One region of the Caulobacter sp. BE264 genome, then DNA from elsewhere that is predicted to be linked to it. Evidence: predicted binding sites of a transcription regulator. Region 1 holds the regulator's gene; the other holds the start of a gene.
What was found. Region 1 encodes LexA, which represses DNA repair genes until DNA is damaged. Its sites were predicted from a motif close to ATGTTCNCNANNTGTTCT; they were not measured.

Region 1 (3,404 bases):
GCCTCTACAGCTGCGACCGATGGATCTGCGCGCCAGCCCTGGGCGCGCCTGTGCGCCTGTCTTTGGCTTGGTCTCGCAAGGGTCCGGACGCTGAAACCCTGAGCGGTCTTTGCGTTCTGAGCGAGGTCGTGGTGGTGCGCGGGCCGCCGCCGCCGCGCATCCCGCCGCTGTGCGCCGAGACGGTGCTGCTGACTGGCGATGAATTTGCACGCTATGGCGCGGCCGAGCTCTATCGACAGCCGGACGGCTGGCGGATTGTCTGGGCGCAGCCGTTGCGCGGCGTCCGGCCCTGGAGCGGCTACTGACAGTCCGTGACGCGAAGAGGGCTAGAGAACGACCGACGAGTCGCGTTCACATCAGGAGAGGCCTAGCCATGTCAGATCCTTACGCCCACCGCCGCGCCGTGTTTCGAGCGCTGCATGGTGAAGGTTGCTTTGTGCTGCCTAACCCATGGGACGCCGGCGGCGCCAAGCGACTGGAACGGGCGGGTTTCAAGGCTCTGGCCTCGACGAGCGCAGGCATGGCTTGGGCGCTGGGGAAGAGCGATGGAGCGGTGACGCGCGATGAGGTCATCGCCCACCTGAAAATGCTCTGCGCCGCTACTGATCTACCGGTTAATGCGGACTTCGAGAACGGCTTCGGCAATACGCCCGCCGAGGTCGCTGAGAGCGTGTGTCTAGCGATCGAGGCCGGCGTTGCGGGGCTCTCGATCGAGGACTGGACAGGAGTGGCGCTCTATGACCCTCCGGCCGCCGTAGAGCGGCTCAAGGCGGCGCGTGCAGCGATCGACGCCAGCGGACGCGACGTGATGCTTGTCGGGCGCACGGAAGGATACCTGCGCGGCCGCCGCGACCTTGGGTCGACGCTCGAGCGGCTGAAAGCCTATGCTGAGGCCGGCGCCGATTGCCTTTACGCGCCCGCTGTTGCGGATCCGGCGGAGATTCGGGCGATCGTCGAGGCGGTCGCGCCCAAACCCGTGAATATTCTGCTCTGGGGGGACGACATGTCCGTAGAGAGCCTTGCGGAGCTTGGCGTGCGCCGTGTCAGCACCGGCGGCGCGCTCGCGGCGGCGGCCTGGGCCGGCTTCGACGCCGCCGCGAAGCGGCTGGCTGAAGCCGGGCGTCTTACGCCACAGTCCTGAGTACGAGAAAGGCCCTGATCCGTGCTGGATCAGGGCCTGACATCGCCGACGCGCTGCTTGTCTGAGTCTAGTGGTAGCGCCGTATCAGACCCACCAACTTGCCCTGCACCTCGACCTGATCGGGACCGAAGATGCGGGTCTCGTATTTGGGGTTGGCCGCTTCCAGAGCGATCGAGCCGCCCTTCTTGCGCAAGCGTTTCAGTGTGGCTTCCTCGCCCACTAAAGCAACGACGATCTCGCCTGAGGTGGCGGTGTCGCCCTTCTTGATGATCACATAGTCCCCATCGAGGATCCCGGCCTCGATCATCGAGTCCCCCTGGACCTCAAGAACATAGTGCTCGCCGCCGCCAAGCATCGCCTCCGGCACCGGCAGACGATCGCGTTCGTGTTGTATCGCGTCGATCGGGGTACCCGCAGCGATCTTGCCTAGGATCGGCAGATCTCGGCTGTCATTGGCCGGAACGGCCGTGCTGCTGGACGGGGGCGGCGCCCCGCCGCCTTCAAAGACCTGCGGGCGGAATGCGCCGCGCCCCTTGGGCGGCGCGGCGGTCGTGGCCTGCTGCGGCAGTTTCACCACTTCCAGCGCGCGCGCTCGGTGCGCTAGGCGACGAATGAAGCCGCGCTCCTCGAGAGCCGTGATCAAGCGATGGATCCCGGACTTGGAGGCCAGGTCGAGGGCTTCCTTCATCTCGTCGAACGAGGGCGAGACTCCGGTCTCCTTGATCCGTTCATGGATGAACATCAGCAGTTCGTGCTGCTTGCGCGTGAGCATGTCGGCCTCGGCTGGAGCGCGGAACAAACCGCAAACCTTGCGAATGTTCTCGTGGTGTTCCGCGCCAAAGTCAAGCCGAGCTTCGTTAACAGGGGAAAGCTTCGAGATTTCAGCGAGTTAGGTTTGCGATGGGCCAAAATCGCCGCAGAATCAGAAGCTTAATGAAATCTTTCAGGGGCGCTTGCGCGCCACGATAATGTCCTGGTCTTGCAGGGGTTCGCGCCGCCAGACCCCCAGCGCCTGGTTCAGGATCTCAAGCCCCAGTTCGTCGTATTGCGCTTGAACCTGCGCCAAGTCGTAGCCGATCACGGCCTCAGGCAGATCAGGCGTGGCGGTCCAGCAGCCGTCCAGCGGGTGGGTGAAGTCGAAGGCGATCTGGCCAGAACCGGTCTTGGCCCGAGCCTCGTCGTCGATCAGATACCAGGAGACGATGCTGATGCCGCCGGGCCGCAGGACCCGGCCGATCTCGCGCGCGAACTGCGCCTGGTCGGCCGCGAGCAGATGGGTGAACACCGAACCCAGCCAGACATAGTCGAAGCTGGCGTCGGGGTAGGGAAAGACATAGGCGCTGGCCGGCTGGGTTCCACCCGGGTTGTAGCGGTCGCTGTGCATGTCGGCGTGGAGGAACTCAAACCTCGAGTCACCAACCGCGATGTTGGCGCGGCACCAGTCGATCGCCTCGGCCATGACGTCGAAGCCCGCGTATCGGCCGCTCGCATCGAGATAGTCAACGAGGGGGGCGGCTGCGCGTCCGATCCCGCAGCCGACGTCGAGGATGGCGTGGTGAGGTTGCAGGCCGGCGTCGAGGAACAGCGCCTTGAACTGTTGCCCGACCCGCACGAAGTCGGCGTCGGCGGCCCCGACCAGGTGCCAGAGTTCCTTGGGGGCCTGGAGCGCTTCGGCCGGCGCGGTGACGGCCGTGGCGGGCGGTGTTGAGCTGAGTCGACCGCGGACAGACCTGATCGGACGCTGTGCGAGGCGCTTCAAGGCGGTCAGCAAGGCGCGCATCCGATTCTCCCCGTTGGAACGGCGCATGCCTTATAGACCAGCCCCGTGCGTCACGCGTGCGGCGCTGCGTCGAGATCGTCGAACCGGGTGGCCATCTCGGGGAATTTTGGCGTGCAGCTCTGGTAGAAGCTGGCGATCCGGCGCATGTCGGCGGCGTAGTCGCCGGTCGGATAGATCGCGGGACCGAGCGTCACGACTTTGCGCTTGTAGTCCATCATGCCCAGCACCATCGGGACCTTCGCCCCCGTGGCGATGTGGTAGAAACCCGTCTTCCATTGGCGCGCCTTGCCGCGCGTGCCTTCCGGGGCGATCGTCAGCATGAAGGTGTCGCGGCGGCCGAATTCCTCGACCATCGCCTTGACCATGTCCTTGGAGCGTTCGCGGTCCAAGGGGATACCGCCCAGATCACGCATCATCTGGTCGAACGGCGCCTTGAACAGCGAGGCCTTGCCGATGAAGCTGAGATCAAGGTTCAGGGCGTCG
Region 2 (3,404 bases), on a different contig from region 1:
ATCTGCTGGACGACCTGATCGCCAAGGGCAAGGCCGTCGGTCGGACCTACACGCCCGATCCGGCCACCGAAGCCGGCTACTTCTACCGCTCGGACCACTTCCCCTTCGCCAAGCGCGGCGTGCCGGCGATCTCGTTCGGCTCCGGCGAGGACCTTGTCGAGGGCGGCGTCGCCGCGGGCAAGGCCGCCTCGGACGCCTACCGCATCAACGCCTACCACCAGCCCGCCGACGAGTGGAATGACAGCTGGCGGCTGGACGGCATGAGCGCCGACATCGCGCTGGTCTACAGCGTCGGCCGCGACCTAGCCGGCTCGACCCGCTGGCCCGACTGGGGCGCGGACTCCGAGTTCAAGGCCGCCCGCGACGCCAGCAAGGCTGAGCGGAAGTAGGCGTTGGTAACTGTCATCCCGGCCAAGCGCGCAGCGCGCCGAGCCGGGACCGCAGGAAGCTCTGCGCTTTCCGAGGTCCCGGGTCTGCGCTTCGCTCCGCCCGGGATGACACCTTGAGTTTGCGACCTCCCCCATGACCGCCTCCGTCTTCGACCTCTTCAAACTCGGCGTCGGCCCGTCGAGCAGCCACACCATGGGCCCGATGACGGCTGCAGTGCTGTTCATCGGTCGGCTGCGCGACGCCGGGAAGCTGACGTCCGTCGCGCGGGTCGAGACGCGGCTCTACGCGTCCCTGGCCCTCACCGGAAAAGGCCACGCCACCGATCGCGCGGTGATCCTGGGCCTGATGGGCTTGGTGCCCGCGGAGCTTGATCCCGACGCTGGCGAGGCCGCCCTGCTGGAAAGCCAGGCCAGCCAGTCGCTGAAGCTGGGCGGTGAGGTCGATATCGCCTTTGATGAAGCGCGTGACATCGTCTGGCTGGGCCATGAACGCCTGCCGCAGCACCCGAACGGTCTGACCTTCAGCGCCTTCGACAAGGTCGGCGCCCTCCTTGCCGAGCGCACCTACTTCTCGATCGGCGGCGGCTTTGTCCGCGACGAGAGCGAGATGGGCCGCAACGCCCCGCCCGAGGAAGGCCCCGCGATCCCCTTCCCGTTCGAGAGCGCAGCCGACCTGCTGGACCGCGCAGAGCAGGCGGGTCTGACGATCGCCGAGGTGATGGCCGCCAACGAACGCGCGCGGATGAGCGAGGGCGAGATGAACGCCGGTCTCGACCGCATCTTCGGCGCCATGGAGGCCTGCATCGATCGCGGCATGCGCCAGGAGGGCGTCCTGCCGGGCGGCCTCACCGTCAAGCGCCGGGCTCGCCAGATCCACCAGACCATCCAGGGCCGGATGGAGCGCCAGATGAGCGACCCGCTGGCCGCGATGGACTTCGTCAACCTGTGGGCCATGGCGGTCAACGAAGAGAACGCCGCCGGCGGCCGCGTGGTCACCGCCCCGACCAACGGCGCGGCGGGCCTGGTTCCGGCCGTGCTGCGGTTCTTCGTCCGCTTTCACAAGGGCACGCCCGAACAGGTCCGGACGTTCCTGCTGACCGCCGCCGCCATCGGCGCGCTCTACAAGATGAACGCCTCGATCAGCGGCGCCGAGGTCGGGTGCCAGGGCGAAGTGGGCGTCGCCTGCTCGATGGCGGCCGCGGGTCTCGCCGCCGCGCTGGGCGGCACCAACGCCCAGATCGAGAACGCCGCCGAGATCGGCATGGAGCACAACCTGGGCCTCACCTGCGACCCGATCGGGGGTCTGGTTCAGATCCCCTGCATCGAGCGCAACGCCATGGGCGCCATCAAGGCCATCGACGCCGCGCGTCTGGCCCTGCTGGGCGACGGCCAGCACTCGGTGTCGCTCGACAAGGTCATCGCCACGATGAAGCGCACCGGCGAGGACATGAACGAGATTTACAAGGAGACCTCGATGGGCGGCCTAGCGGTGGGCCTGTCGGTCAACCGGGTGGAGTGTTGAGGAGCGCGTAAGCGCCCCCTCCACCGCTTCGCGGTCCCCCTCCCCCGTTGCGCGGGGCAGGATGAGTGGCCTCCTCCCCCGCATCGCGGGGGAGGTGTCACGATGCGTCAGCATCGTGACGGAGGGGGCGCTATTGCCTCTCGACGCCCTGCCAAACCTCGCCTAACTTCCGCGAGAACATCAAGGGAACATTCGCACATGGGCAAGATCCGAACCGGCATCGGCGGCTGGACGTTCGAGCCCTGGCGCGGGACCTTCTATCCCGATGATCTCAAGCAGAAGGACGAACTGAAATACGCGTCCTCCAAGCTGACCAGCATCGAGATCAACGGCACCTACTACTCGACCTTCAAGCCCAACAGCTGGATGAAGTGGCGCGACGAGACGCCCGATGACTTCGTGTTCTCGGTCAAGGCCAGCCGCTTCTGCACCAACCGCCGGGTGCTGTCGGAGAACAACGACTCGCTCGAGAAATTCCTGTCGCAGGGGCTGGAAGAGCTGGGTTCGAAGCTTGGCCCCATCAACTGGCAGTTCATGGCCACCAAGAAGTTCGATCCGGCGGATTTCGAGGGTTTTCTGAAGTTACTGCCAAAGGAGCAGAAGGGCGTGCGCCTGCGTCACGCGATGGAGGTGCGCAGTCCGACCTTCGCCTGCCAGCAGTTCTACGACCTCTGCGCTCAGTATGGCGTGGCCATCGTCTACGCCGTCGACGACGAGGCCCCCGAGTGGCCGTGCATCGACCAGCCGACCGCCGACTTCACCTACGCCCGCCTGATGTGCAGCCGCGCGGACGAGCCCACCGGCATGACCTCCGAGGAGCTGGATGGCGTGGTCGCCCAGACCCGCAAGTGGGCCGAGCGCGGCGACCTGTTCGCCTACTTCATCGCCGGGGCGAAGGTGAGGAATCCGGCCGCGGCGATGGCGCTGATCGAGAAGCTGGGCTGAAAGCTCCCTCTCCCATTGGGAGAGGGTTGGGGTGAGGGGTTACGAGGTCTGAGGGCGTTGCCGGCTGTCCGGTTGCCGCTGTAACCCCTCACCCTCCCACCGCTTCGCGTCGGGCCCCGCCCTCTCCCAAAAGGAGAGGGATTTCCTCACCCCTTCTTCGGCAACCACGGCACGAAGCCGCTGGTGCGCGCGACGTACTCCTCGTAGCCCGGCTTGCTCTTGCGCATCTTGCCTTCGGTGGTCGGCACGCCGCTCCACTTGGTGAGCAGGAAGGTCATCAGCAGCGGCCCCGGCAAGGCCCAGGCGCCGATGCCCGTCTCGGCGGCGATCAGATAGAGACCCCACCAGACGCAGGCGTCGCCGAAATAGTTCGGGTGGCGAGTGTAGCGCCACAGGCCCTTGTCCATGACCTTGCCGGCGTTGTCCGGATTGGCCTTGAAGGCGGTCAGCTGGGCGTCGCCGATGGTCTCGAAGAGGATGCCGACGATCGTCAGGGCCGCGCCAGCATAGGCCAGTCCGCCGAGCACGCCAGGCCCCTGCCCCAGTTG

Region 2: J2X45_RS13125 (DUF72 domain-containing protein) is a predicted target of LexA. The motif match lies at 2,086-2,103, and genes of this name have one in related genera.

Annotation. Positions count from the first base shown of each region.
Region 1 is NZ_JAVDXI010000001.1:667,138-670,541, forward strand. It holds partial or broken gene J2X45_RS03270 (ComEC/Rec2 family competence protein) at 1-334, shown strand, start outside; gene J2X45_RS03275 (isocitrate lyase/phosphoenolpyruvate mutase family protein) at 374-1,141, shown strand; gene lexA (transcriptional repressor LexA) at 1,209-1,913, opposite strand; gene J2X45_RS03285 (class I SAM-dependent methyltransferase) at 2,085-2,921, opposite strand; gene J2X45_RS03290 (lysophospholipid acyltransferase family protein) at 2,972-3,404, opposite strand, start outside.
Region 2 is NZ_JAVDXI010000005.1:56,312-59,715, forward strand. It holds gene J2X45_RS13115 (M28 family metallopeptidase) at 1-389, shown strand, start outside; gene J2X45_RS13120 (L-serine ammonia-lyase) at 523-1,911, shown strand; gene J2X45_RS13125 (DUF72 domain-containing protein) at 2,110-2,856, shown strand; gene J2X45_RS13130 (DUF1295 domain-containing protein) at 3,003-3,404, opposite strand, start outside.